4 regions of the Arthrobacter sp. B2I5 genome follow, and region 4 is predicted to be linked to each of the others. Evidence: riboswitches for the same ligand, from Rfam matches in the RefSeq annotation. Region 4 holds a riboswitch; each other region holds the start of a gene.
What was found. A riboswitch is a leader RNA that binds a small molecule or an ion and turns the genes downstream of it on or off. The one in region 4 is predicted to bind thiamine pyrophosphate.

Region 1 (7,187 bases), 340 kb from region 4:
ACCCCGGGCAGCAGGCGGCCGATGGCTTCCACCATGGCCAGGACGGCCACTTCGCCGCCGTTCAGCACATAGTCGCCCAGGCTGACCGGCCGGACCGTGAAATGCTCCTGCGCCCATTCGATGACCCGTTCATCAATGCCCTCATACCGCCCGCAGGCAAACGCCAGATGCTGTTCCTCAGCAAGTTCGTAGGCGAGGGCCTGAGTGAACCGTTCGCCCGCCGGCGATGGAACGATCAGGACCGGCTTGCGTTCCGGATCCGGACGCCCCCCGGCCACTGCGGAGAGGGCCTGCGCCCAGGGCTCAGGCTTCATGACCATGCCGGCTCCGCCGCCATACGGGCTGTCATCGACGGACCGGTGCTTGTCGGTGGTGAAGCTGCGGAGGTCATGGACGTGCAGGTCCAGGATTCCGTCCTGGCGGGCCTTGCCGATCAGCGAGAGTTCGAGCGGGGCGAGGTATTCAGGAAAGATGCTGACGACGTCGATCCGCATCTAGTCCGTGCCTTCCGGTTCAGGGGCGGCGGCTTCGTCGGAGTTAAGTTCGAAGAGGCCGTCCGGCGGGGTGAGGAGGATGAAACCTTCCTCGATATTCACCTCGGGCACAATCTGCTCCACGAACGGGATGAGGATTTCCTTGCCGTCCGGGGTGGTGACCATGAGCAGATCCTGCACGGGCATGGTGTTCAATGCCGTCACCTTGCCCACCACCTGCGCCCCTACACGGGCCTCGAGGCCGACAAGCTCATGCTCGTACCATCCCTCGTCGTCGTCCACGTCCAATTCTTCTGTGTCAATGAACAGCTTGGCGCCGCGGAGGGTTTCGGCCTGGTTGCGGTCCGCCACTTCCTCGAAGCCGAGCAGCAGGATGTCCTTGTTCCACCGCGCACTGGACACGGTCAGGGGACCCGAAGCGGCAGGTTCAACGACGAATTCCGTTCCCGGAACAAACCGGTCCTGCGGTGCGTCGGTCAGCACCTGGACGGTGACTTCCCCGCGAATACCGTGCGGCTTGCCAATCCGTGCCACCTGAAGCTGCATCTGTTCCTCTGTTCCCGATTGTGGTGGTTCTGGTGAAAAGCAGTGTGTTGATCAAAGCACTCCGGCCCCTCCACCTGACGGTGAAGGGGCCGGAGCAAAGCTGAATGTTGCCGAGCGCTCAGCGGCGGCGGTCGGTATCGACGACGTCGACTCTCACCGGTTCGCCTCCGGCCAGTGCTGCCACCACGGTGCGCAATGCGCGGGCCGTGCGGCCCTGCCGGCCGATCACCCGTCCCAGGTCCTCCTGGTGAACGCGCACCTCGAGAGTGTCCCCGCGGCGGTTGTTCTTGGAGCTGACCTTGACGTCATCCGGGGAATCGACGATTCCGCGGACCAGGTGTTCCAGCGCTTCTGCCAGCAATTTACTCAGCCTCGGTGGTCTCAGCTTCGGCGTCGGCCGGGGCCTCGGCAGCGTCAGACTTGGAGGCCTTCTTGGTGATGGCTTCCGGGATGATGACCGAGCCCTTCTCCGGGGCAACGAAGGCTTCCTTCTCGACCTTGGTCTTGAGGGTGCCTTCCTGGCCCGGCAGGCCCTTGAACTTCTGCCAGTCACCGGTGATCTTCAGGATCGCGGCAACCTGCTCGGACGGCTGGGCGCCGACGGAGAGCCAGTACTGCGCACGCTCGGAGTTGACCTCGATGTACGAGGGCTCTTCGGTGGGGTGGTACTTGCCGATTTCCTCGATGGCACGGCCGTCACGCTTGGTGCGTGAGTCCGCGACGACGATGCGGTAGTACGGGGCGCGCATCTTGCCGAAGCGCTTAAGGCGAATCTTTACGGCCACTTTTGTGGTCACTCCTGTTTCAGAAAAAGGGGTGAACCCGGCTTTCTGCACCCGTGGGGCGGGCCATACTTGCGGGTTCGAAGGACAGGATCCGGACGCGGAGAGAGGGGCCACGCAGATCGAGTACCTGTTTATTGTGCCAGATGGGCGGCGTTATTTCGACTTGGCCCGCCGCGCGGGCCGCCGCAGCCGGCCCGTGGCGCACTGAAGGGTACCCATACCGGCATCACCCGGGTCAGGCCGACCAGACGTACAGTCCCGTCCGCTCGGAATCGTCGAGTGAAGCCGCCAGTTCGGCCACCTGCTGCACATAGGTCCTGGCCTGCGAGGCGCCGAACGGCATATCCTCCTGGCCGGCCCACTGTTCAGCGACGTCGTCAAGGACATTGCCTTCGCCTTCGGTCTCATAGGAGAGCAAGTCAGCCAGGGCGCGAACCATGGCCGGCGGAACGGCAAGGAGGGAATCGCTGGCGACGTCCACCATGGTGAGTTCATAGTCGGCGCCGCCGGCGTGGACCGCAGTCCCGGCAAGATCGCCCAACTGTTCAACTTCGAAGTCACTGATGCCCTGGATCCGCACCGCCTGGCCCGCAGGCCCGCTGTCCGCCGCGGAGCCACTTCCCTCGTCGAGGATGCCGGCGCGTTTCAGCGCGGCGTCATGGGTGGCGACAAAGATCTCGGTGAAGCCCATGGCGGGTGCCCTTCTTCCGTTGGCGGAGCTGCGTGCCGGCTGCCTGCAGCCCGGCCGTACGGAATCAGCCTAGTAGTTGCGGGCCCGCACACGCACGCCGGAGCCGGAGGAACCGGTCAGCGGACGGCCACCCGGAGCCGGTTGCGCCAGGGGTCCTCGAACCGGAGCTCCGCACCGGTGTGGTGGGCCGGCACCCCGGCGACTTTGAGTCGGTCAGCCAGCGCCCCGACGTCGTCACCGGAGGGAACCTCAATGAGCACCTCCCCCAGCCCAAGGGTGTCCTTTCGGGGGCCGGCGCCGCGACTGTTCCAGACGTTCATGGCCATGTGGTGGTGGTAACGGCCCGCGGAAACGAACAGCGCCTGCCCATGCCAGCCTGCCGTCTTCTCGAAGCCAAGGGTGCCCACATAGAAATCCCTGGCAGTCTGGACGTCGCCCACCTGAAGATGGACGTGCCCCACACCGGCGGACGTCTGCCGCTGGCCCTCGAGGTGCTTCTCGGTGAGGTGCTGCTCCAGGTAGCGCTGCGGCGGAAGCGCGAGGCTGTCCATCACCACGTCCGTCCCGTTCCAGGACCAGTTGCTGCGCGGCCGGTCCCAGTACAGCTCGATGCCGTTGCCCTCGGGATCGGTGAAGTAGAAGGCCTCACTGACCAGATGGTCGGCGCTGCCGGTGAAGGAGCGGGGCTCGTACTGGGCAGCCGTGGCGATGGTGGCGGCGAGAGACGCCTGATCCTCGAACAACAGGGCCGTGTGGAAGAGGCCCGCCTCTCCCCTGCCGGGAAGGTGCAGCCCGGGGGCCGGCGCCAGGTGGACCAACGGCCTGCCGAGCCTGCCGAGATACAGGCCGCCGTCCTGCTCGGCCACCACCTCGAGACCCAGGGCGCGCTGGTAGTAGTCGGTCATCACCTTCATGTCGCCCACCTTGAGCATCACCGTGCCCATGGCGAGGTCGGCAGGAAGAAGATCCCGGCTGCTGGCTGCTTCGGTCATTGAAGGCTCCTTGTATTGGCGACCGTCCCGTTGGCGGCCTGTCACACATTAAAATTACTTGAAGCTTCAATTTATTCCAAGTGCCGGGTTCATTCTGCTCATCGGATGATGCGGCCGCCCAGCACCACATGTTCCAGGGCCGTGATGGTTTCCGGGACGGCCCGCGGGTCTTCCCGGCACACCACGACGTCGGCCCGCGCACCTTCGGCCAGGTTGTCCGCTCCCAGCCAGGTGCGGGCTGCCCAGCAGGCAGCATCCAGGGCGGCCTCCATTGGCAGGCCCGCGCCGTGCAGGGCGAGGATCTCGTCGGCGATCCTGCCGTGGCGGACCACGCTGCCGGCATCCGTGCCGGCAAAGATGCGCACTCCGGCGGCATGGGCTTCGGCCACGCGTTCCAGCCTGCGTTCCCAGAGGGCGCGCATATGGGCTGCATAGCGCGGGAACTTGGCGTCTGCCTGGGCAGCGATCCCGGGGAAGGTGGCGATGTTGATGAGGGTGGGCACGATCGGCACATCCTGTTCCACAAACCGGGGCAGGTGGCGGGGCAGCAGCCCGGTGGCGTGCTCGATGCAGTCGATGCCGGCGTCCAGCATCTGGTCCAGGCTGTCCTCCGCGAAGCAATGCGCCGTGACCCGGGCACCTTCGTCATGGGCGGCCCGGACGGCATCACGCACGACGGCGGCAGGAAAGGAGGGAGCGAGGTCACCGGCGCTGCGGTCGATCCAGTCCCCCACCAGTTTGACCCAGCCGTCGCCGTCGCGCGCCTGTTTCCGCACGGCCTCCACAAGGCCTTCGGGCTCAACCTCCTCCGCGAAGCCGCGCAGGTAGCGGCGCGTGCGGGCCACGTGGCGCCCGGCTCGGATCAGCACCGGGAAGTCCCGGCCGCCCTGCATCCAGCGTGTATCGGCAGGTGAGCCGGCATCGCGGACCAGCAGGGTTCCGGCGTTGAGGTCGGCCAGCGCCTGGTCCCGGGCCACTGCGGGTTCCACCGGTCCGGCGGGACCCAGTCCAATGTGGCAGTGGGCGTCAGCGAACCCTGGCAGCACCCAGCCGTCGAACACCCGCCCCGGAACGGCACCAGGCCGGTTGAACGTGAGCTTGCCGTCCACCGACCAAAGTCCATGGCGGACCCGGTCCGGTGCGGTGAGGACGGGTCCGCGAAAGTAAATGATCTCTGCCATCGGGCTTCCTTTCGATGCCCGGTCAGGCTAGCACCCGCAAATGTGACAAGGCTCTTCGGGGCCCCTGTGGTAGCTTCTTTCCTGACCACACGGGTGCCCTTGCAGGGGCTGAGATCGGGCTGACGCAGCCTGCGACCGTTGAACCTGTCCGGGTAATGCCGGCGAAGGAAGTGAGTATTCCCTTGAGTACACAAAACACCCAGTTGAACCCTGCCCACCTGCCGTCCACCGGGAGGTCCGCCGCAGAATCCGGGCCACAGGTGACGCAGTCCCTGGCGTCGCATTCACTGGCGTTCATCGACGACACCGCGTCCGGAATCCACGTACCCGTCACGGAAATTGCCCTGGAGCCGTCACCCAACGGGCAGCCGAACGCACCTTTCCGGACCTACCGGACCGCCGGGCCGGGAAGCGACCCCGTCCGCGGCCTGCAGCCCTTCCGCGCGGAGTGGATCGCGGCGCGCGGGGACACCGAGGCGTACAGCGGCAGGGAACGCAACCTGCTCGACGACGGCCGCTCGGCCGTGCGACGTGGTGCTGCCTCGGCGGAGTGGAAGGGCGCGCAGCCGGTGCCCCGCCGCGCCGTCGACGGCCGGACGGTGACCCAGATGCACTATGCCCGGCAGGGAATCATCACGCAGGAGATGCGTTTCGTGGCGCTGCGCGAGAACTGCGACGTGGAGTTGGTCCGGGACGAACTGGCTGCCGGCCGCGCCATCATTCCTAGCAACATCAACCATCCGGAGTCCGAGCCGATGATCATCGGCAAGGCCTTCCTGGTGAAGATCAACGCCAACATCGGCAACTCGGCGGTGACCAGCTCCATCGCGGAGGAGGTGGACAAGCTGCAGTGGGCAACGCAGTGGGGAGCGGACACCGTGATGGACCTGTCCACCGGGGACGATATCCACACCACGCGGGAATGGATCATCCGCAACTCCCCCGTTCCCATCGGCACCGTGCCCATCTACCAGGCCCTGGAAAAAGTAAACGGCGAGGCCAATGCCCTCACCTGGGAAATCTTCCGCGACACCGTGATTGAACAGTGTGAGCAGGGCGTGGACTACATGACCATCCACGCCGGGGTCCTGCTTCGCTATGTGCCGCTGACCGCCGACCGGGTGACGGGCATCGTCTCGCGCGGCGGCTCCATCATGGCCGGCTGGTGCCTGGCCCACCACCAGGAGAACTTCCTCTACACGCACTTTGACGAGCTGTGCGAAATTTTCGCGAAGTACGACGTTGCCTTCTCCCTGGGCGACGGCCTGCGCCCCGGTTCCACGGCGGACGCCAACGACGCCGCCCAGTTCGCGGAACTGGACACGCTTGCCGAGCTCACCCAGCGCGCGTGGGAGTACGACGTGCAGGTGATGGTGGAAGGGCCCGGGCACGTTCCGTTCCACCTGGTCCGGGAAAACGTCGAGCGGCAGCAGGAACTGTGCAAAGGGGCGCCGTTCTACACCCTGGGGCCGCTGGTGACGGACATTGCTCCCGGCTATGACCACATCACGTCCGCAATCGGTGCCACCGAAATTGCCAGGTACGGCACGGCCATGCTGTGCTACGTCACGCCGAAGGAGCACCTGGGCCTGCCCAACAAGGACGACGTCAAGACCGGAGTGATCACCTACAAGATCGCCGCCCATGCAGCGGACCTGGCCAAGGGCCACCCGGGGGCGCACGAACGGGACGACGCATTGTCCAAAGCGCGGTTCGAGTTCCGCTGGCGGGACCAGTTCGCGCTGTCCCTTGACCCGGTGACGGCCGAGGCATTCCACGACGAGACCCTGCCGGCCGAGCCTGCCAAGACGGCGCACTTCTGTTCCATGTGCGGGCCCAAGTTTTGCTCGATGCGGATCAGCCAGGACATCCGGGACGAGTTCGGCTCCGCGGAGGCGCAGGCTGCCCGGGCCAATGCCGCATCGGGGATGCGGGAGAAAAGCGAGGAGTTCCTGGCGGCCGGCGGCAAGGTCTACCTGCCGGAACTCCGGGTTCCCGCTGACAGCTAGGAGGCCCGGGCGGGCTGGCTCCGGCTGACCTGGCTGATGAACTGCCGGATGGCCCGGTCCCCGTCCAGGGAGTCATGGGGCCGGTGCCCTCCCGCGGCAACGCGGTGCAGGGCACCGGTCTCCCGCAGGTAGCCGGCAATCTCCTCGTAGAGCGGTTCCCACCCGCCGGTCAGGACCAGCGTGGGCACACCGGGAACAATGTGCAGCGGCGCCTCCCACGAGGGGGCCTGGAGCCGCAGCCTGCGGGCGGACCTCTTTTCCTCCGTGGTGGCGGACTGCTGCAGGTCGGTGGCGAAGACCCGCCGGACGAATTCGCGCTGGAAGTCTTCGTCGCCGAGCTGCTGGCGGACGTCGAAGAGGGGCTGCATGAGGCTGATGTGGGCCGCCGTGGCGGGGAGCTCTGCCGTCAGGGAGAGGCAGGCCGGCTCCACGAGGGTCAACGAAAAGACCAGGTCCGGACGTTCAACAGCGGCCATCATGGCTGCGATG
Region 2 (7,187 bases), 480 kb from region 4:
TTGGGAACTCACTTCTCTCGACGTTTATAACTAAATTTGCGTGCGGAACCGACTATCAAAAGCCTGGTTTCTCGCTGTGCCTCAACGCCGTGGGGTCATAACCCAAGTGTTGGCGTAAGCACCGAAGATCTAGATTACGCTAATTTTGTCTCCGGCCGCAAATGAGGCTGGTTCCCGGCGGGTTGCTGTGATAGGCACCACAGCTCAGGTCCGGCGTCCGCACCCTGCCCCACCATAGTACCGGCACAGCTGCCGGGCACGGGTCAGGAGTGCAGGCGCGGCGCGTCGAAGAAGTCCACTTCGAGCCGGCAGGACTGCTTGAACGCCGTCACCATCGCGGCCTTCTCCTGGTCTGAAGCCTGCCGTCCGGCCGCATCCACGATTGCGATGGCCTGGCGGGTCGCTTCGGCAAAGCCTTCATCCGCGTAGGTGCGGAGCCAGTCCGCGTAAGCGTGCCCGTCCGGTTCCCCTGACGCCAGGAACCGGGCGTGCAGCGTGGCGCCGACCTCGGCGTAGAGCCAGAAGCAGGGCAGGACGGCGGCGGCGAGGACCGCATAACTGCCCGACGACGACGCTGCGGTCAGGTGGTCCACATAGGACTTGGTGACCGGGCCCAGGCCGTTCGGGGCCGGGCGGGTGCTGAGCCACGAGCGGTGAAGTTCGGTTTCCACTTCAAGGCACTGCTGTGCGGACCGTGCCCAGAACAGCTGCTGGGCCTCCGAAGGGGCCAGGGCGCTGGCCCGTGCCAGCACGCGGGAGTAGCCGTTCAGGTAGAGGGCATCCTGCGCCAGGTAATAGGCAAAGTCCTTTTCGGAAAGATCGCCAGAGGCCAGTCCGTCGATGAAGTCCAGCGCGTAGATGTCGTCGAGGTCCTGGCGGGCTTCGGTCCACAGCCGGGCCGCGAAGCTGCCTTCCGCCGGGACGGGCCGCACGTGGTGGAAGTGGTGCACGGGTCCGTTCCCCTGGCCCACCTCCAGCTGGCCGGAGTTCTCGAGTGCGCCGGCCAGCCAGGGCTTGACGGTCCGCAGCGAGGCCTCCCAGTCACCCAGGCGGGCCTGGACGGTTGCCATGGCGGAGGACAGGGAACATCCGGTGCCGTGGCTGTTGCGCGTGGAAATGCGCTTCCCCTGCACTTCCACCACCTCCTGGACGAGGAGGCCCGCGGTGTTCACCAGCGCGTCCGGGCAGTCCAGGCCTGCGAGGTGGCCGCCTTTAACCAGTACGGTGGCTCCGGTGGCCTCGGCCAGGCGCCTGCCTTGGTCCAGCGCGGCCTCCCAGTTTTGGGCCGGCTCCGTGCCGAGCAGCAGCGCGAGCTCGGGCAGGTTGGGGGTGAGGAGGTGGGCAAGCGGCAGCAGTTCCCGGAGCGCGGCTTCGGCGGTTTCCTGCAGCAGCCGGTCCCCGCTGGTGGCCACCATCACGGGGTCAAGGACAACGACGGCGGGACGGACCATTCCGAGCCACTCGCGGACAGTCCGGATCACCGATTCGTCACCCAGCATGCCGATCTTGACGGCATCAATGCTGATGTCCGCGCTGACCGCGTCCAGCTGCTGGGCCAGGAACGCGGCCGGAGGGACGTGGACGGCCTGCACGCCGCGGGTGTTCTGCGCCGTGAGGGCGGTAATCGCCGCCATGCCGTATCCGCCGTGGGCGGCGATGCTTTTGAGGTCCGCCTGGATCCCGGCTCCCCCGGATGGATCGGAACCGGCGATGGAGAGGACGCGCGGGACGTCGCGGCCCGCGGGAACCCCAGAGGGAACGCCGGGCGCGGTTGGCAGGGGCATGGAAAGGGTCGAAGACAAGAGACATCCCTTCGCCGGTACTAGCCGGACAGGTTCAACGGGTCTGGATCTCAGCCGGCCTTCTGCGCGGCACCCCGTGTCGCTGTCCAGCGTAGCTGCTGGTGCCGACGCGGCGGAAAGGTGACAGCACCTGCCCATGCAGGAAGTCCCCGCACTGTGGTCCATTCCCCCCGAGATTCGGAGGGGAATAGTCCACATGGCGGGGACTTCCTTGGTGGTGCGTTGGTTTTGTCCTGGCTTAGAGCTCCGAGGCGGGGACTCCGACGCCGAGGATGATGGGTTCCGCTGCCGGCTTGGCAGCTTCAGCCTCGGCGGCGTCCTGTGCCTTGGCGGTGTCGGGGGCCTTGGCTGCGTGCGAATGCCCGGCACCCGTGGACTGGACGTTCTCGTGGTGCTGGACAGCTGTCTCGTTGGCTGCGCCCTGGGCACGGCTGGCAGCGCGGTGGCGCCGCGGCCTGCGTTGCCGGGTCTGCTCCAGGGTGTGGTCGGAGTAGTCCTTTTCCGCGGGCGCTTCCACGTTGGCGTGGGTTGCCGCTCCCCCGCCGGCCTGCTGTTGGGGCACTGCCGGTTCGGCTGCCTTCACGGCCTCTGCGGCTTTGGCCGGCGCATCCTCCATGGGTGACGCCGGCTGGCCGAGGTGGGCGAACGCTTCCGCCAGCCGGTCCAAGGTGAGGGCGGGCTTGGGGTGCTGCTCCTCGGCGTGCTCCACGAACGGTAGCGGGACTTCCTCGCCGCCGAAGGTCAGGACAGCTGCGGGGCGTGCGGGGGAATCGGCGTCGTGCTTCTCCTCTGCGGGAACCGGCGCAGGCTCGGCCTGCGGCGCCTGCCGGGTTGCTGCCACCTCATCGTCATGCAGGTGCGCCGCGTGGGCGGCAGCCGCAATGTTCGCCAGGGCAAGCCGGGTGGCCTCTGCCTTGGCGTGCCGCTCAGCATCCGCCGTGTCCGGCACGACGGTGTGGACGTGCACTGCAGGCGCCGGGACAGCCTCGGGCTGCTGGCCGCCGCGTCCGCGCCGCCGTTTGCGCTCGGGACGGACTCCGGGCTGGCCGGCATCGGGCCGCTGTGCGTCGGCGCGGTGGGCTTCCCCGCGGGCTTCGGGGCGGTTGTCCGCGCGCTGGACGTGGTGCTCGGCCGCCACGATGTTGGCACGGCGATGCTCCACGGGATCGTCATGGGTCACTACCCCGCGGCCCGCGCACGCCTCGCACTGCTCGCCGAAGACTTCCAGCAGGCCCGTGCCCATCCGCTTGCGGGTCATCTGGACCAGGCCCAGCGACGTGACCTCGGCAACCTGGTGCTTGGTCCGGTCGCGGCCCAGGCATTCCACCAGGCGGCGCAGGACCAGGTCGCGGTTGGATTCGAGCACCATGTCGATGAAGTCGATCACGATGATGCCGCCAATGTCGCGCAGCCGCAGCTGGCGCACCACTTCCTCGGCAGCTTCCAGGTTGTTCTTGGTGACGGTTTCCTCGAGGTTGCCGCCGCTGCCGGTGAACTTGCCGGTGTTGACGTCCACCACGGTCATGGCCTCGGTGCGGTCGATCACCAGGGAGCCGCCGGAGGGCAGGAAGACCTTGCGCTCAAGGGCCTTGTGGATCTGCTCGTCAATGCGCCAGGCGGAGAAAATGTCCTGGTCCTTGGTCCACTTCTCCAGGCGTCCCACCAGGTCCGGTGCCACGTAGGTGACGTAGGCCTCGATGGTGTCCCAGGCTTCCTCACCGGACACGATGAGCTTGGAGAAGTCCTCGTTGAAGACGTCGCGGACCACCTTGATGGTCAGGTCGGGTTCGCCGTAGAGCAGTTCGGGCGCCAGGATCTTGGTGGACGCGGACTGGCTTTCGATACCTTCCCACTGGGCGCGCAGCCGGTTGATGTCGTGCGTCAGCTCTTCCTCGGATGCGCCTTCCGCGGCGGTGCGGACAATGACGCCGGCATGCTCGGGCAGGCGGTCCTTGAGGATGCGCTTGAGGCGGTTGCGTTCGACGTCGGGCAGCTTGCGGGAGATGCCGGTCATCGAGCCGCCGGGCACGTACACCAGGTAACGGCCGGGAAGGGAGATCTGGCTGGTGAGCCGGGCGCCCTTGTGGCCCACGGGGTCCTTGGTCACCTGGACCAGGACGGTGTCGCCGGACTTCAGCGCGTTCTCGATCCGGCGCTGCTTGCCCTCGAGGTTCACCGCTTCCCAGTTCACTTCACCGGCATACAGCACGGCGTTGCGGCCGCGTCCGATGTCAACGAACGCCGCTTCCATGGACGGCAGCACGTTCTGGACCTTGCCCAGGTACACGTTGCCGATCAGCGAGTCCTGCTGGGTCTTGGACACGAAGTGCTCGGCCAGGACACCGTCCTCGAGGACGGCGATCTGGATCCTGTCGTCGCGCTGGCGGACGATCATTTGCCGGTCAACGGATTCGCGGCGGGCCAGGAACTCGGCCTCGGTGATCACCGTGCGGCGGCGGCCCGTGTCGCGGGACTCGCGGCGGCGCTGCTTCTTGGCCTCGAGGCGGGTGGAGCCCTTCACGCTGGTGACGCGGTTGTTGACGGGCGCTTCAGTGACGGCACGGGGCGCACGGACCCTCGTCACCGTGTTGGGCGGGTCATCATCCCCGCCGCCGGTGAGTTCAAGGTCCTGGTCTCCGCGGCGGCGGCGGCGACGGCGGCGGGACGTCACACCGTCCTCCAGCTGCGTGGCGCTGTCCTCGTCGGCGTCGTCCTCGGCGTCAACCTCGGCGCTGCCGCCCTCGCTGTCCTGGTCGGCAGTGTCGCCGATGCGGCTGCGGCCCCTGCGGCCCCGGCTGCGGCGCCGGCGGCGGCCGGAGGCATCGTCGCCGTCTTCGGCTTCTTCCTCTTCAGGCTCCTCGACGGCGGGCGCTGCGGGACGGACCACGGTGCTGAGGTCCGGTGCCTGGAAGAGCACGGACGTGGGCGATGCAGGTTCCAGGAAGAGGGAACCAAAGGGGCTGGCAGCCGCGGCGGGCGCAGACTCTCCCGTGTCCCCGGCCGGGGTTTCCTGGGCAGGCTCCTGAATGACGGAAGCCTCCGGGGCCGCGATGTCCGGTGCCGCGGCGGGCTCCTGGGCCTGCCCGGCGGCGGCAACAGCTTCCTGCCCGGCGACCTGTCCCTGCACCGCAACGTCTTCCTGTGCAGCCTCTTCCGGCGCAGCAACCTGGGCGGCGGCTTCCGGAGCCACTGATTCTGCACCCGCGGCGTCCGCTGCCCCGGATTCCGCTGCAGTCGCGGCGGCCGGGGACGCAGCCTTTCGGGTGGCTACCCGACGGCGGCGAACGGGCCTGGTTTCGGCGTCTGCCGTGGCGGTAGTGGCAGGGACTGCGGCAGGGCTTTCACCGGCTGTGGCCGGTTCCGCTGCCGTAGTGTCGGGGGCCGCAGCATCGGCGGGTGCCGCCGCTGCCGGTTCATCAGCGAAGGCGGGCAGGGGTTCGGCGGTGTCCGGCTTCCTGCGGGCACGTGTGCGGCGCACCTGGCGCCTTGGCCGCTTCCTCCACAGGCAAGTCGCCGCTTGCTTCGGGGACAGCGGGCTCCGGCGCCGTGGCCACCGCATCCGTCACGGCGTCGTCGGTCTTGGGAGCCGCTTTGCGGCGGGTGCGTACGGCCCTCTTGGGTGCAGCAGCCCCGGCAGCCGCTGCATCTTCGTTAACGGCCAGTTCCTGATCATTGTCCATATGTGGCAACACTCCTGCCCCTGACGTACCGCCACATCCGGCACCCATTGGGGCACATATTGTCAAAACCCGCAGGCGTTGACAGAAGTCAAGTGGATACTCCCAGGTTCGCACCGTCAGTGGGGTGCGGCAGCCCGTGGGAGCCGGCGGATGTTCTGAAAACCCGTTGTTCTGCGTGCCACAACCAGGTGCCGCCCAATGGAGTGGCGGGAGTGCCGGAAGAATCCGAAGCCTGCCCTGCCCATCATTGGCGGTCTTGGGAACATACCACCGGACCGGAGTCCGAATGTGGATCGGCTTCCAGCCACGTTCATTCTCTCACATCCGGGCCGGATCGCCGCGGAAGCAGGGGTTGCTGATCCTGTTGCTGTGTGGTGGCTCCAGCCTGCGGCGTTACAATCAGGCACAGGAGCACCGGACGAAAAGGACGCCACACCCATGCCCAGCACCTCCCCCGTCAGCGCCCATGAGCAGGAACGGGCCACGGATCCGCAGACTACTGCTGCCGCAGGCGTTCCACGGATGGCCCGGAACCGGCCCTTCGGCTGGCTCCTGGTCATCACCGGAATCGTGGGCTGGCTGGCCTCCGGAACCCTGGTCCTGGAAAAGCTCGAGGTACTCAAGGACCCCAACCACACCACAGTGTGCGACGTAAACCCCTGGATCTCCTGCGGCCAGGTCATGCAGACGTGGCAGAGTTCCCTGTTCGGTTTCCCCAACATGTTCATCGGCATCGTGGCCTTCGCCATCACCATCACCGTGGGCATGGCCTTGCTGTCAGGCGCCACCTTCGCCCGGTGGTACTGGGTGGGGCTACAGGTGGGCGTCACGCTCGGCTTTGCGTTCGTGGTCTGGCTGTGGTCGCAGGCGCTGTATTCCATCCACATCCTGTGCCCGTTCTGCATGATCGTCTGGGCGGCCATGATTCCGCTCTTCGTGTGGACCACCATCAGGAACATCAGCGCAGGCGTAATTCCCATGCCCGCGGGGGCCGCCCGGGTCCTGGGTGATTCCGGCTGGATCATCACGGCGCTGCTGTACGTGGCCGTCGTCGCCACCATCTTCTTCGCGTTCATCCAGGTCTTTGCGGGAACCTCCGGCTTCTAGAGCGCACCGCCAAATGACAGATAAGGCCAATGTTCGCGAAGAACATTGGCCTTATCTGTCATTTCGGTGGGGTCAGCCCTGGAACCAGATCTTGATCTCACGCTCGGCGGAGTCGGTGGAATCGGAGCCGTGCACCAGGTTCTGCTGAACCTTCAGGCCCCAGTCCCGGCCGAAGTCGCCGCGGATGGTGCCCGGGGCCGCCGTCGTGGGGTCCGTGGTACCGGCCAGCGAGCGGAAGCCTTCGATGACGCGGTGGCCTTCGAAGATGGCCGCCACCACGGGTCCGCTGAGCATGAACTCGACCAGCGGCTCGTAGAACGGCTTGCCCACGTGCTCCTCGTAGTGCTGTTCCAGCAGCTCACGGGTGGCGTCCACCTTCTTCAGCTCAACAAGGCTGTAGCCCTTGGCTTCGATCCGGGCCAGGATGGCGCCGGTCAGGTTACGGGCGACGCCGTCGGGCTTGATCAGGACGAGGGTGCGCTCTGTAGTCACAACTGCTCCAATGCGTTGGTGGGGTTTCGGGATAAGTCTAAGGGGATGGGGTTACGGTGACTGCGGCTGGGCGGGACCAGCGGCACCATCCGGATGGGCGGCTTCC
Region 3 (7,187 bases), 1.1 Mb from region 4:
CCGCTGTCCTTCTGGCTCCCTGACTCCTACCCCACGGCGCCGGCACCCGTCACCGCAGTGTTCGCGGGGCTGCTCACCAAGGTGGGCGTGTACGCCATGGTCCGGACCGAAACCCTGCTGTTCCCGGGGGACACCCTGAACACCCCTTTGATGGTGGCCGCGCTGCTGACCATGGTGGTGGGCATCCTGGGCGCCCTGGCCCAAAGCGACATCAAGCGGCTCCTGTCGTTCACCCTGGTCAGCCATATCGGCTACATGGTGTTCGGGCTGGCCATGTCCTCCGTTGCCGGGCTGGCCGCTGCAGTGTTCTATGTGGCCCACCACATCACCATCCAGACCAGCCTCTTCCTGGTCACGGGCCTGATCGAGCGGCGCGGCGGCAGCTCGTCCGTGGACCGGCTGGGCGGCCTGGCCAAACTGTCGCCCCTGCTGGCGCTGCTCTTCTTTGTCCCCGGCATGAACCTGGCCGGCATCCCTCCGTTCTCGGGGTTCCTGGGCAAGGTGGGGCTGATGCAGGCGGGCATCGAGCTGGGTACTCCGCTGGCCTACGCGCTGGTGATCGGCGGCGTGGTGACCAGCCTCCTGACGCTGCTGGCCATCGCCCGGGTGTGGAACCGTGCGTTCTGGCGCCGGCCCACGGACGCGGAACATCCGGATCCGGTGCTGCTTGCCCACCCGGCGGCCAGGGTGGCCGGACCGGGTGCCAAGCTCAGCAGCACCGTGACGCTCCTGCCGCGCACCATGGTGGGCTCTACCCTGGGCCTGGTGGTGCTCGGCGTTGCCCTGACCGTCTTTGCCGGGCCGCTGTTCGGGCTTTCGGACCGGGCCGCGCGGGACATGCTGGACCGGACCCCGTACATCCAGGCGGTCCTGGGCAGTGATGTTCCCATCCCGGCCACACCTGCCGTGGGAGGAGTGCGATGAGCCGCAAACGCATTTCCCTGCGCCAGGAGCTGCCTCTCCTGGTCTGGCTGGTGATTGTCTGGGGCGCCCTGTGGCAGGATTTCAGCCCCGGAAACCTCCTGTTCGGGGCCCTGCTGGCAGTGGGCGTGGCCCGGCTCTTCTACCTTCCGCCGGTGGAGCTCAGCGGCCGCTTCAATATCCTCCACGCCGTGCCCTTTGCGCTGGCGTTCGTGGGCAAGGTGGCGGTGGCCAGCGCCCAGGTCCTGTACCTGGCCACCGTCCGCGGCCCCAAGGTGACCAACGCCGTCGTCGCGGTGAAGCTGCGCAGCCACCAGGACCTGATCGTCACCGCCACCGGCCACGTGATCTCCCTGATCCCGGGTTCCCTGGTGGTGGAGGTGGACCGCTCCACATCCACCCTGTACCTGCACGCGCTCAACATCACCTCCGAGGAGGACGTGGAGGGCCTGCGGAACGAAGTGCGGTCCATCGAAGCCGGCCTGATCCGCATCATGGGCAGCCCTGAGGAACTCGAAGCCGTCCGAATGGAGGCCGCCGCATGATGCACGTTGTCCTGGCTGTTACAGCCGTCATCTTCTCGCTTGCCGCGGCCGGCGCCATCCTGCGGATCTCCCGTGGCCCGTCGCTGTTGGACCGGGTGCTGGCGGCCGATGTGCTGCTGGCCATCCTGGCCGGGGCCCTGTGCATCGACATGGCCGTGAACCGGCACCTGAACAACCTCATGCTGGTGGTGGCCATTTCCATCATCGGTTTCATCGGATCCGTGACCGTGGCCCGTTTCGTGGCGGACCGAAGGGTGAAGCCTGATGAATCCTGACCTGTCCGGTCCCGACGGCTGGATCGACACCGTGTCCGCCGTGTTCATGGTGGCGGGGGCACTCCTGTCCCTGGGTGCGGCCATTGGCCTGCTCCGCTTCCCGGACCTGCTGAGCCGCATGCACGCGGCCACCAAACCGCAGGTCCTGGGCCTGTTCCTGCTGCTGGCGGCCATTGGGCTGCAGATGCGGACGTGGTGGGTGTGGCCGGTCCTGGCGGTGGCCTGGATCTTCCAGCTGCTCACCGTTCCGGTGTCCGCGCACATGGTGGGCCGCGCCGGGTACCGCACCAAGCACCTGCACCGGGAACTGCTCACGGCCGACGAGCTGGAGGCTGTGGTGCAAAAAGCCGCCGCCGAGGCTGCCCGGAAGGACAGCCCCGACGGCGGCCGGTAGCGCTTGACGCTAGACGATGTCCTGCGTCTTGGCGAACCTGGTGATGGCACGCTGGGTGCCGCGGTTGGCCAGGACCTGGATGATGGCGCTCACCGACGCGGAGATCAGCGCGAAGGTCAATGCCGAACGCAGGCTGGTGGGGACGTCCTCGTTCTTGCCGGTGGGGGCCTTCTGCCCGGTGGTCTTTTCCCAGATGGTGTTGACGAGCTTGGTACCGACCAGGCCTGCACCCAGGCTCACCCCGGTCCCGAGCAGCTTGATGAAAAGGTTCATTCCTATTACTCCTTGCGGGCGGAAAACGGACTGCCTCCAGCCTAGCCGTACCCCCGTGCCGGTCCGGGCAAGGGCGTGGCGTGCTGCAGGCGGCTTATTGGACTAACAGCCTGTTGGACTAACCGGCGGGCGGCTCGGTGCGGAACTTGATCATCTTGTGCGTGCCGTCGCAGTACGGCTTGATGGCCGAGGCCCCGCAGCGGCACAAGGCAACGGTCTTCCGGTCGCGGGGCACGGCGTCCCCGGACGGGGTGACGATCTCAAACTCGCCCCTGATAATCAGGGGCCCGTCCGGGCACACCACGATGGAGCTGGCTGCTTCCTGGTCCATGTGGACTTCTGTTCCATGCTGTCCGGGGTTCATCCCTGCACCGCTTTCATCGTTGCTTCCTGGTTGCCGGGTGCCCGGCCGAGCTTTCCGGCATGGCGCCGCCGGAGTTCTGCCTCCGAGTGCGCCGCCGTGCTGATCCTGCTGCCCGCGTAGGGGATCCCGCCCGCCAGCCTGGAGGCGGCTGCCAGCCAGACGCAGACGGCCCGCTCCAGTGCCCAGAGCGGCGCAAACCAGGCTGCCGGGGCGGGAAAGACGGCGGTCCCGTTGTTCCGGCGTCGTCCAATTTCCGCCCAGGCGATGGCCGCCCCGGCCAGCCCCAGGAGGGCGGTCCGCCTTGCCCGGGCAGGAAGAAGTGCTGCCCCGAGGACGGCCGGGAGCAGGGCAAGTTCGGCGGCAAGCCGCCGCGGCTGGGCAAAATCGTCGTACGCCTGCCGTATGCGTTGGCGCAGGAAGTGCCGGGCAGTTGGCGGCTGCCGGGCCACGAACAGGCCGGGCAGGATCCGTTCCGTTCCGCCCGCGGCCCTGATGGTGCGGATGAGCTCCAGGTTTTCGAACAGGACTCCCGCATAGCCGCCGGTGGCCACGAGCGCACTGCGGCGGACTCCCAGCGTTCCGGGATAGTCGGCGGACCAGGCGCGGTTGAGCAGCGTCCTGGCCGTGTCCCACCAGGCGTGCCACGGGGAGGGGTCGAAGTAGTTCTGCGGCCGCACCACGTGGGCCGATCCGAGGTGATGGACGACGGCGGCGAGGGCCTCGCGCGTGTAGCGGACGTCGTCGTCGGCAATGACAAGGAACTCCGCCCTGGAGGCGCGCACTCCCGTCATCACGCCGGCCACCTTTCCGTTGTGGGCGCCGCACCCGACGCCGGGGCGGTCCGGGAAAGCGTTCTGGTCCGGGGAACCATCGGGGTCCGGGCAGAGGTGGCGCACCGCGGCGGGGAACGCCGCGCGGTGGCGTTCGAAGAGGCTGGGGGCGGAGCCGTCCACCACGGTGACCGGGATCCAGGCCACGAGGCGCCGGAGGTAGTCCGAAAGGTCAGCCAAGCCGGAGTCCTCACTCCAGCGCAGGGGAAGGATGTACTCCGCCCCGGCCAAGCAGGCGCGCCGGCCCTGGGACACTGTCGGGCCGGCCGTCATGCTGCCGCCGGCACGGCCGCCCGCAGCGATGATGTCCCGGCTTCCCACGAGGACAGGAGGTGGGCGGAGAGCCGGCCGTCGATGGCCATGACCGCCGTCGCCCCGAACAGGACGTCCGCCAGGAGTTCCGGCTCGGCTTCGACGAGGCCGCCGGCGAGGTCGCGGCCGGCGATCTGCTCGTGGACGGCGTCGGCCTCCACGTGCTCGTCGAAGTAGTGCGTGACGTCCGCGCCGAAGCCGTGCCGCCGGAAACCGTTGCCGTAGAACCGGTTGGGCTGGGAGGAGGTCATTTCGTAGATTGCCAGGTGGCCGGTGATGGCGCCGCGGAGCCGCCGGTTCAGTCCGCAAAGGGACATGAGGTTTACCGATGCGAGGGAGACGGCGGGAACGGCATCGACGTAGGCGCCGTAGCTGTCATCGAGGCCCAGGCCGCGCATGGTCCGGGCGAACAGCGCGCTGTGCATCCGCTCGGGGCGGCCGCCGCCGTATTCGTCCGCCTGGATTTCCACCAGGGCCGCTTTGGGCCGTCCGCTGAGGCGCGGGATGGCCCACGTGTGAGGGTCGGCTTCCTTCAGCTGGTACATGGATTTATGGACCAGGAACTCCCTGAGCTGCTCCAGGGTTGCCTTCCGGGCGACGTAGCGGGAGACGCTGGGGCCGGTGTCCATGCCGGCGAGGCCGAACAGGACATCGGCCACCTGGTCACTTGTCATTGGACCGCCTGCGGGCAGTTCGAGCGTTCCAGCGGCCTGCTGTGCGGCGGCGCGGAGGGCAACCTCAAACGGTTCCTCGAGCAGCTGCCGGACCTTGATTAGCGCGGGCTCCCACTCCCAGTGGTCGGAGACGCCGTCCAGCCCGGAGTAATGGAGTTCGTAGAGGCAGAAGAGGGCCAGCTGGATGTCCTCGTCGCCAATAATGTCAGCGGTGCCGGACACCTGCCCTGCCGCCAGGCGGTACAGGGCGTCCAGTTCCGTCCCGGAGGAGTCCGGAGCCTGCGCCAGGACCTCGAACAGGGCGCTGCTGAGGGGGCCTCTGGTTTCCGGGATTCTCATGGTGCTCCTTGGTCTGCGGCGCTGGTGACGGGAACGAACGCGGGACCGCCCATGGTGACTGCCATGCCCTGTCCTCCTCGAAACCCGGGGGAACAATATAGTAAGCATGATTACTAATAAAAGCTAAGCAGTCTTTGTCTATAGGCAGGTTCGCTGGTCCCCCAGCAGCAAGCCGGACAGCGGTCAGTCAGACAGCGTTCAGTCAGACAGGGCCGACCCCAGGATGTCCCGCAGCGCCTCCACCACCAGGTCATGGTCCTGGAGCTGCGGCAATCCGGAGACCGTGACTGTGGCCACCGCGCCCACGCCGGTGACATAAATGGGAAAGGAGCCGCCGTGGGCTGCGTACCGGGACTGGTCGAACCAGGCGTTGTCCTCGATCCGGCCGCCGCCCAGCCGGCCCCGCAGCCCCACCAAAAGGGACGGCACCTCGTACCGGGCGGCAGTGCGCTGCTTGGCCCGGATCCAGTGCCCGTTGTCAGGAGTGGCGCCGGGAAGCGCGACGTGGAACAGGACCTGCTCACCCTTGGTGATGTCGATCGCGATGGGAAGCGACCGCTCCTTGCCCAGTTCCACCAGGAGCAGGCCCAGGTTCAGCGCGTCATCCGCCGAAAAGCCGGGGAAGTGGAGCTCCCGGACCTCCGCCTCGACCCGGGCAACCAGTGCCTCCACCGACCCCTCAGGCTGGGCGTCGGGGGAATCAGGATCGAACCCGGTCACATCCGGTGGAATGGCGCTCATGGCCTTCAATCTACCCCCGCCCGGTGTAAACTTGACCACGCCCGGAAGGGCAATCAAAAGCCTTACCCAACAAAAAGCAACACTACAAACGACAGGGGAGCGCCGCCGTCGGGCATCCTGGCATCCGCCGGGCACCGCAGGTGGGCGCTGAGAGTGCGGACAGCCGCAGACCCTCGAACCTGATCCGGTTAGTACCGGCGCAAGGGAGTCGAGTTCTCAAAGTGTCGCGGCTGCACGGCATCGGGCCATCAGCCGGGTCCACTTTCCCCTCCTGTTTCCCAGGAGGATTCCAATGAGCACTGCAGCAATCAAGAAGACCACCAGTAAGTCCTGGCGCGTCGTGGACATCGTCGTCGCCGCGCTGGTGGCCATCGCCGGCGGCGTTATTTTCTGGGCCTGGTCCCAAGGTGCGGCGGCAGTGTCCGTGCCGATGAACGCCGCCTACCCGCCCCTGACCGGCATCATCGCCGGCGGATGGATGATTCCGGGCGTGCTGGGCATGCTGATCATCCGCAAGCCGGGGGCCGCACTGTTCTGCGAGACCGTGGCCGCCACCGGGGAACTCCTCATGGGCTCCCAGTACGGCGCCTCGGTCCTCTTCTCCGGCTTCGTCCAGGGCCTCGGTGCGGAAATCATCTTCGCCATCTTCGTCTACCGCAAGTTCAACCTGCCCGTATCCCTGCTGGCAGGTGCGGCAGCAGGCCTCTTCTGCGGCCTGAACGACTCCTTTGCGCCGTGGGGCTGGAACATCGCCTACTCCGGCGGTGACAAGCTGGCCTACATCGTCTTCTGCATGATTTCCGGAGCAGTCATTGCCGGTGCCCTGTCCTGGGTGGCCACGCGCGGCCTGGCACGTACAGGAGTGCTGAGCTCCTTCGCCTCGCGCAAGGCTGCCACGGAGCCTGTCTTCTCCTGATGGCAATGGCCCAGGGCACGGCGGTCCGCCCTGCCGCTGTCACCGCCCGCGGCTGGGGCTGGCGGCATGCCGGCAGGGCAAAGCCCGCCGTCCATGCCCTTGACCTGGACATCAGCCCGGGGGAGCGGGTGCTCCTGCTCGGCCCCTCGGGCGCCGGCAAGTCCACGCTCCTGCATGCGCTCGCCGGGGTGCTGGGGGACATTAACGACGACGGCGGCGAGGCGGGGGATGCCGACGAGTCGGGTTCGCTGCTGGTTGACGGCGCCGTGCCCCGCGCCCAGCGCGGGCGTGCCGGACTCATGCAGCAGGACCCCGAGACGCAGGTGGTCCTGTCGCGCGTGGGGGACGACGCCGCCTTCGGTGCCGAGAACCTTGCGGTGCCGCGGGAGGACATCTGGGCGCGGGTGCACGAGGCGCTTGCCGACGTCGGACTCTCCCACCTCCCGCTGGACCACCCGACGTCGGCCCTGTCCGGCGGGCAAAAGCAGCGCCTGGCGCTGGCCGGGATCCTGGCCATGCGCCCGGGCCTGATCCTGCTGGATGAGCCAACCGCCAACCTGGACCCGGACGGCGTGCTGGAAGTCCGCGACGCCGTGGCGCGCT
Region 4 (7,187 bases):
GAACCGGAAGATGGAACCCCATACGTAGGGCTTGCCCAGGATGGCGGCGGCGTCGTTCACCAGGTACCGGGTGGCAAAGTTGTCGGCGCCGTCAAGAATGAGGTCGTACCCGTTGAACAGCTCCAGGGCGTTGGACGAATCCAGGCGCAGGTTGTGCAGCCGGACATCCACCAGCGGATTCAGCTCCGCGATGGCATCGCGCGCAGACTCGATCTTGGGCCGGCCCACGTCGCTGACGCCGTGGATCACCTGTCGCTGCAGGTTGCTCAGGTCCACCACGTCGTCGTCAACAATTCCAATGGTGCCAACGCCCGCCGCAGCCAGGTACAGCAAGGCCGGCGCGCCCAGGCCGCCGGCCCCGATCACCAGGACCCTGGCGTTCTTGAGCCGCCGCTGGCCCAGGGCGCCGATCTCGGGAATGACCAAGTGCCGGGAGTAACGCTCCACCTCATCAGGGGTAAGGCCGGCGGCCGGTTCCACCAGCGGATCCAGCGAAAGGGTTGAAACATTTGCGGTGAAAGACGAAGCCATACTTCAATGTATGCCCCGGAATACCAGCGGGTCATATTACCCCGCAGTAAAGTGAAGGGTAACTGCAATGGAAAGAAGGACAACTGTGGTCCCTGAAGCACGGGCTGACCGCCCGCCCGCCGCCGAACCGCAAACTGCCTCCCGCCCCGCAGGCCATCGGTCCGCCCGGCTGCCCCGGGATGAGCGCCGCGCACAGCTGCTGGCGGCAGCCCAGGAGGTGTTCGTGGCCAACGGCTACCACGGTGCGGCCATGGATGAAATTGCAGAGACCGCGCACGTCAGCAAACCGGTGCTGTACCAGCATTTCCCTTCAAAACGAGACCTGTACCTCGCACTGCTGGAAAGCCATCTGGCGTCCCTGACCGAGCTGATGCTGGGTGCCCTGAATTCCACCACGGACAACGATGAACGCGTCCAGGCCGTCATGCGCGCCTACTTCCACTTCATCGCCAATGATGACCAGGCCCACCGCCTGGTGTTCGAGTCCGACCTGATCAACGACCCCGATGTCAGCTCCCGGCTGGAAACCTTCAACCGGACCTTCGCCGACGCCATCGCCAGGGTCATTGCCGAGGACACCAAGCTCCCCCACCTCGAAGCCGAACTCCTGGGCCGCGGACTGGCGGGAATGGCGCAGGTCAGCGCCCGGTACTGGCTGGAAACGGACGGCAACCTGGACCTCAACGTGGCCAGTGACCTCATCTACCGTTTAGCTTGGCGCGGAATCTCTCGCTTCCCCAAAGAGTCCTAGACTACAAATAAGACAACACCTCGTAGAGAAACTCGAGTACTTTCACAGGCTGGGAGGCCCCCTTGGAAATTAAGATCGGCGTTCAAAACGTTGGCCGCGAGATCGTGCTGGAATCGACCCAGGACGCGGAGACTGTGGCCAAGGTTGTTGGTGAAGCCATCAATGGCGGCAGCGAACTGCGGCTGAAGGATGACAAAGGACGCGTGATCATCGTTCCGGGCAACGCACTGGCGTATGTGGAAATCGGCGCCGAAGAGGTTCGGCGCGTCGGGTTCGGCCAGTTCTAGTCCCCGGTTCCAAGGAGATCCATGCTTTCGCTGACCATCGTGGTGCTGGCCACCGTCGCAGCCGGCTTCGTCGTCTGGGCCAATGACAGGCGCCATGCCAAGTACGGGGCTGCGCTGCCGGCCGGCGTCGCCGCAGCTGTTGCGGCGCTGGTGTGGATCATCCTGATGGCAGCGGGTTTCGGCTACCTGCCCGGCCTGACCTGGCTTCCCTGGGTCCTGCCCATCGTTCTGGGCATTGCTGCCGCCGTCGCCGCCGTCGTCTACCTGGGGCGCACGCGTGCGCGCCACGATGCACAGCAGCTCACGGCGATCCTGCGGCGCTGAGCTTCCATCCTGCCCGCTCCTGCGGCAAGGATTAAACGGCTGTGGCCACCACCCATGCGGTGGTGGCCACGGCCGTTTAAGACGACGGCGGGTGCTTAGAGGAACTCCGCCCGGCCCTCCATTGCCGACGACGCGAGGGCGTGCTCCCTGCGCGGGATGCGCCCGGCCGCCCTGGCCATCCTGCCGGCGATCACCGCGTGCTTGAAGGCTTCGCCCATGAGCACCGGGTTCTGCGCCCGGGTCACGGCCGTGGCCAGCAGCACGGCGTCGCAGCCCAGCTCCATGGCAAGGGCTGCGTCGGACGCGGTACCGATGCCGGCATCCAGGACCACCGGCACCGAGGCCCGGGAAACGATGAGTTCGATGTTGTGCGGGTTCAGGATCCCCAGGCCCGTGCCGATCGGGGCACCCAGCGGCATGACGGCGGCGGCGCCGAGGTTCTCCAGCCGCAGCGCCAGCACGGGATCGTCGTTGGTGTAGGCGAAGACCTTGAAGCCGCGGTTGACGAGCTGTTCGGTGGCCTCGACGAGTTCCACGGCGTCCGGCAGGAGGGTTTGTTCATCCGCGATGACCTCGAGCTTGACCCAGTCGGTCTCCAATGCCTCCCGGGCCAGCTCCGCCGTGAGGACCGCATCCCGGGCGGTGAAGCAGCCGGCGGTGTTGGGCAGGACCCGGATCCCGTGGTCCACCAGCAGCTGGAACAGTGACCCGGTTTCCGCCGTGGAGTAGCGGCGCATGGCCACGGTGGTCAGCGCGGTGCCGGAGGCCAGGAGCGCTGCGCCCAGGCCGTCCAGGCTGGGTGCTCCCCCGGTGCCCATGATGAGCCTGGATCCGAGGGCGACGCCGTCGATCACCAGGGCGTCAGCGGTACCGGCACTTCCTGCGGGGTTGATGGTGCTGGTTTCAGTCATGATGTCAGCCTCCCTGTACTGCTGTGACAAGTTCGATGTCGTCGCCCTCGGCGAGCGCGGTGGCGAACCATTGGCTCCGCGGCACCACCTGGGCGTTATGCGCGACGGCGACACCCAGCTTCCCGCCGTCCGTCGCCTGCCCGTTGTCAGCCAGCGGGCGTCCCGTGACTTGGCTGACCAGCGTGGTGATGGAGGCGCCGTCGGCCACCGTGTGCTGGTTTCCGTTGAGGGTGATGTTCACGCTGTCTCCTTGATGAAAGGGCTTGTTGCTGTTGTGGCTGGCCTGGAGAACCGGTCCGGGCTGAAGGGTGCCCAGCGGGGATCGGCCTTTCCGTCCAGCATCTCCCTGCAGATGCCCGCTGCGGCAGGAGTGAGCAGGACGCCGTGCCGGAAGAACCCGGTGGCAACGATGAGTCCCGGGACATGCCCGGCCCGTTCGCCTGGGGAGGCCGGGGGCGCCAGTACGCGGCCCAGGAGCGGTGCGTTGTCAGGGGTTCCGGGGCGGGCACGGGCAGTGGATTCCAGGAGTTCAAGTTCGGCGACGGCGGGCACCAGCGCCTGGGCGTCCCGCAGCAGCTGGTACACGCCGCCGGCGCTGACGGCATCGGAGAGGGCGTCCTCACGCTGGGTGGCTCCGATCACCACGGTCCCGTCCTGCCGCGGGACAATGTACACGGGAACGCCGTGGACCAGGCCGCGGACCGTAGACGTCACCAGGGGCTGCAGGTGGCGGGGAACGGCAAGGCGGAGAATGTCCCCGTGCACGGGCCGCAACGGCAGCTCAAGGCCGTCCGGCAGGCCTTCAAGTGCCCCGGCCTGCAGCCCGTTCGCCACCACGGTTTCCGTTGCCAGCACCGTGCCGCCGCCGGCCAGGCGGACGCCGGCAACAGCTCCTCCGTCCCACAACAGCCCGGCTGCCCGCTCCGGGACGGCATAGCCGTCCACTGCCCCGGCAACGGCCAGTTCCGGCTTCCCGCCTGCCGCGGCGGCCAGGGCCAGCCGCAGGGCTGCCACCAGGCGCCGGGGGTCCACCTGGTGGTCTGCCGGGGTGTCCAGGGCGCAGGCAATGGCCGGGCTGAGCAGCGGCTCGCGTTTCCGGGCCTCCCGCACGGTGAGGGGTTCCACCACCAGCCCGTTGGCCTGCTGGACCGTACGCAGATCCATCAGTGCACGGCGGTCGGCCGCGTCGGCACCCACGGCGAGTGTCGCCGTCGTCAGGTACCCGGAATCCGCGCCCGTTGCACTGTCCAGGGCGGCGGCGAACCCCGGCCAGCGCGCTGATGCGTCGAGCATCAGTTCCAGGAGGTCTTCCTCCTGGTAGTGCAGTTCGCTGACGGGGGCCAGCATGCCGGCCGCGGCCCAGCTGGCGCCGGTACCCGGTGCGTCGTCGACGAGGACCACGGAGCGGCCGGAACGCTGCGCCTCCCAGGCGATTCCGTGCCCCACCACTCCCCCGCCAATGACCGCAACATCGGCCCGGACGATGAAGGGGCTGGAGGCGCGGGCGGACCCGGGGTGGTTGAAGGGGATACGCATATGGGTTCCTTCCCTACGCCGGCATTACCCGGATCAGGTCAAGCGGTCGGCTCTGACGCCCTCTCAGCCCGGCGCTTTGTGACAGCTGCCGCGGGCTCCCGCAGTACCAGCCCAGTTTAGAGGAACTAGGCTTGCACGCATGAATGTGTCCACCCCATCCTTCCCCGCCGGCCACCGCGCTCCCGCCACCGAAGTTGTCAATTCACGGGACAGCGACGCCCTCAAGGCCGCCCGCCTGTACCTCTGCACCGATGCACGCCGGGACCGCGGCGACTTTGCGGAGTTCGTTGACGCCGCGTTCGCCGGCGGGGTGGACATCATCCAGCTGCGCGACAAGACCATCGAAGCCGCCGAGGAACTGGACCTCCTGGCCGTGCTCAAGGAGACGGCGGTGCGGCACGGCAGGCTGTGGGCAGTCAATGACCGCGCGGACATCGCCGTCCTCTCCGGGGCACCGGTGTTCCACATCGGCCAAAAGGACCTTCCCTTGGCCGCAGCGCGTACGTTGGTCAACGGAAATGCCGCGATCGGGCTCTCGAGCCACACCACGGAGCAGGTGGACGCCGCCCTGGCAGCAGCTGCCGGGCCGGCCGGCCTGGACTATTTCTGCGTGGGTCCGGTGTGGGCCACCCCCACCAAACCCGGCAGGGCCGCCGTCGGACCAGACCTGGTGAAGTACGCCGCGGACGCCTCAGGAAAGGCGGCGGATCCCGTGCCCTGGTTCGCCATTGGCGGCATCGACCACGGAAACGTCCGGCAGGTGGCGGAAGCGGGTGCCTGCAGGATCGTGGTGGTCCGCGCCATCACAGAGGCTCCCGATCCCGCGGCCGCTGCTGCTTCGCTCCTCGACGCGCTGGATGCCGCCGGCGCCTGATGCCATATCCGCGGACTTGGAGCTACGCTGATTTTTGTGTCACATCATCGGCTGGCCCCCAACGTCCATGACCACAGGAACGCCCTGGAAGAGGCGTTGGGCCTGCTGCGGACCGAACTCGAGCTGCCGGGGCCCTACCCCGCTGAAGCCGTGGCGGATGCCCAGGCTGCCGTAGCCGCGCTGAAGCTGCCGTCCTATGACCTGACCGCCGTGGAGTTCGTGACCATCGATCCGGCATCGTCAACGGACCTTGACCAGGCGGTGTTCATCGAACCGGACGCGAACGGCTACCGGGTGCTGTACGCGATCGCCGACGTCCCCGCGTTCGTTGCCCCCGGCGGTCCGCTGGACGCCGAGACCCGGCGCCGCGGCCAGACGTTCTACGCTCCGGACGGCAGGATTCCGCTGCATCCGGAAGTGATCAGCGAGGGGGCAGGAAGCCTGCTGCCCGGGCAGGACTGTTCAGCGTTCGTGTGGGACTTCACGCTCGACGGCGAGGCGTCCGTTTTGTCAGTGGGCGTCAGGCGGGCGCGGGTCCGCAGCCGCGACAAGCTCAGCTACAAGGGTGCGCAGGCAGACCTCGACGCCGGGACTGCCTCCCCGGTGCTGCAGCTGCTCCGGGAGGTGGGCCTGAAACGGGTGGCCCTGGAACGGGAACGCGGAGGGGCAAGCCTCAACATGCCGGAGCAGGAAATTGTCCAGCTGCCCGATGGCGGCTACCGCATTGATGCTGTCCCGCAGCTTGCCGTGGAGGACTGGAACGCGCAGATTTCGCTGATGACCGGGATGGCGGCCGCGCAGCTCATGCTGGAGGGCAAGGTGGGAATCCTGCGCACCATGCCCGCCCCGGACGAACGGTCCCTGCGGCATTTCCGCCTGCAGACCGAGGCGCTGGGCAGGCCCTGGGACGGCGAAGTCAGTTATGGCGAGTACCTGCGTTCACTGGATCCCACCGACCCGCGCCAGCTGGCCATCATGCATTCCGCCGGCATGCTGTTCCGGGGAGCGTCCTATACCGCCTTTGACGGCACAGTCCCCGAGGACGGGGTGCAGTCCGCCATCGGCGCGGCCTATGCCCACACCACCGCGCCGCTGCGCCGCCTGGTGGACCGCTTCGTGCTGGTCATCTGCGAGGCCCTGAGCAACGGCGGCGACGTTCCGGGCTGGGCGCGTGAGGCCCTTCCGCTGCTGCCGGGCATCATGGCCGGCTCAGACCAGCTGGCGTCCCGGATGGAACGCCTGGCCCTGGACACCGTGGAAGCCGCGCTGCTGCTGAACCACATTGGCCAGGAGTTCGAGGCCATCGTGATTTCCGGGTCCAAGCCGCAGAACGGCAATGGCAACGGCAACGGAACAGGGAAAAGCGGCAACGGAAAGAACGGCAGCAGCAGTTCGGGCATTATCCAGGTTGCGGAGCCGGCCGTCACCGCGCGGTGTGCGGGCGAGCTGGAGTCCGGAACCAAGGTCCGGGTCCGCCTGGTTTCGTCGGACATCACCACCCGGGAGATCCATTTCGAACTCGTCCCGTGAGGGCCGGCAGGCGCGGCAGGCGGGCCGGAACAGTGTTTCTGCGCCTGTGCGGCTAGACTGAGAGGGTAGAAATGGATGCCCGGTCGTTGATTTCCTTGATTTGAAACCAACAAGCCCGCCCCTACGCGATCTTGAGAATTACCCGCTGGTCACCAGTGCCAGCATTAGATAGCCCGCGATCGGCTTCCACTGGAATCGCTTGCGCGCCCGAGCGTGCTCCGGAACGGCCAGCCCTGGCCGGCCCGTTGAGCAGGCAGCGCCATTGCCCAAATGAATAAGGAAACTCCCCCGTGAGTGAATTGCATACCCACCAGCTTCTGAGCGATGAGTCCGGCACGGAAACCATCGAGCCGGAAGAAACCATTATCTCGGACGAAACCCCGCATGAGATCGCGGAAAAGTCCTTTGCCGACTACAACGTCCGCGAGGACATCGTGGAGTCC

Region 1: linked by a shared signal. The riboswitch ahead of thiC (phosphomethylpyrimidine synthase ThiC) and the one ahead of thiO (glycine oxidase ThiO) in region 4 are both predicted to bind thiamine pyrophosphate.
Region 2: linked by a shared signal. The riboswitch ahead of thiD (bifunctional hydroxymethylpyrimidine kinase/phosphomethylpyrimidine kinase) and the one ahead of thiO (glycine oxidase ThiO) in region 4 are both predicted to bind thiamine pyrophosphate.
Region 3: linked by a shared signal. The riboswitch ahead of QFZ60_RS00520 (ECF transporter S component) and the one ahead of thiO (glycine oxidase ThiO) in region 4 are both predicted to bind thiamine pyrophosphate.

What each region holds. Positions count from the first base shown of each region.
Region 1 covers NZ_JAUSYF010000001.1:1,596,551-1,603,737, reverse strand. Annotated here, with positions in the region: gene trmD (tRNA (guanosine(37)-N1)-methyltransferase TrmD) at 1-494, opposite strand, end outside; gene rimM (ribosome maturation factor RimM) at 495-1,040, opposite strand; gene QFZ60_RS07560 (RNA-binding protein) at 1,159-1,401, opposite strand; gene rpsP (30S ribosomal protein S16) at 1,403-1,825, opposite strand; gene QFZ60_RS07550 (hypothetical protein) at 2,061-2,516, opposite strand; gene QFZ60_RS07545 (VOC family protein) at 2,633-3,508, opposite strand; gene QFZ60_RS07540 (amidohydrolase family protein) at 3,607-4,689, opposite strand; TPP riboswitch at 4,769-4,876, shown strand; gene thiC (phosphomethylpyrimidine synthase ThiC) at 4,872-6,698, shown strand; gene QFZ60_RS07530 (alpha/beta fold hydrolase) at 6,695-7,187, opposite strand, start outside.
Region 2 covers NZ_JAUSYF010000001.1:1,738,073-1,745,259, reverse strand. Annotated here, with positions in the region: gene thiD (bifunctional hydroxymethylpyrimidine kinase/phosphomethylpyrimidine kinase) at 264-1,784, opposite strand; TPP riboswitch at 1,792-1,889, opposite strand; partial or broken gene QFZ60_RS08375 (Rne/Rng family ribonuclease) at 2,041-5,482, opposite strand; gene QFZ60_RS08370 (vitamin K epoxide reductase family protein) at 5,921-6,589, shown strand; gene ndk (nucleoside-diphosphate kinase) at 6,662-7,081, opposite strand; gene QFZ60_RS08360 (DUF4233 domain-containing protein) at 7,133-7,187, opposite strand, start outside.
Region 3 covers NZ_JAUSYF010000001.1:117,378-124,564, forward strand. Annotated here, with positions in the region: gene QFZ60_RS00475 (Na+/H+ antiporter subunit D) at 1-924, shown strand, start outside; gene QFZ60_RS00480 (Na+/H+ antiporter subunit E) at 921-1,466, shown strand; gene QFZ60_RS00485 (monovalent cation/H+ antiporter complex subunit F) at 1,463-1,741, shown strand; gene mnhG (monovalent cation/H(+) antiporter subunit G) at 1,731-2,135, shown strand; gene QFZ60_RS00495 (DUF4235 domain-containing protein) at 2,145-2,408, opposite strand; gene QFZ60_RS00500 (CDGSH iron-sulfur domain-containing protein) at 2,527-2,739, opposite strand; gene QFZ60_RS00505 (glycosyltransferase family 2 protein) at 2,769-3,923, opposite strand; gene QFZ60_RS00510 (iron-containing redox enzyme family protein) at 3,872-4,927, opposite strand; gene QFZ60_RS00515 (heme-degrading domain-containing protein) at 5,126-5,668, opposite strand; TPP riboswitch at 5,752-5,892, shown strand; gene QFZ60_RS00520 (ECF transporter S component) at 5,961-6,584, shown strand; gene QFZ60_RS00525 (ABC transporter ATP-binding protein) at 6,584-7,187, shown strand, end outside.
Region 4 covers NZ_JAUSYF010000001.1:1,255,601-1,262,787, reverse strand. Annotated here, with positions in the region: gene moeB (molybdopterin-synthase adenylyltransferase MoeB) at 1-531, opposite strand, end outside; gene QFZ60_RS06080 (TetR/AcrR family transcriptional regulator) at 617-1,282, shown strand; gene QFZ60_RS06075 (DUF3107 domain-containing protein) at 1,345-1,569, shown strand; gene QFZ60_RS06070 (hypothetical protein) at 1,591-1,893, shown strand; gene QFZ60_RS06065 (thiazole synthase) at 1,989-2,804, opposite strand; gene thiS (sulfur carrier protein ThiS) at 2,809-3,045, opposite strand; gene thiO (glycine oxidase ThiO) at 3,042-4,340, opposite strand; TPP riboswitch at 4,333-4,452, opposite strand; gene thiE (thiamine phosphate synthase) at 4,480-5,214, shown strand; gene QFZ60_RS06045 (RNB domain-containing ribonuclease) at 5,251-6,744, shown strand; gene QFZ60_RS06040 (DEAD/DEAH box helicase) at 7,035-7,187, shown strand, end outside.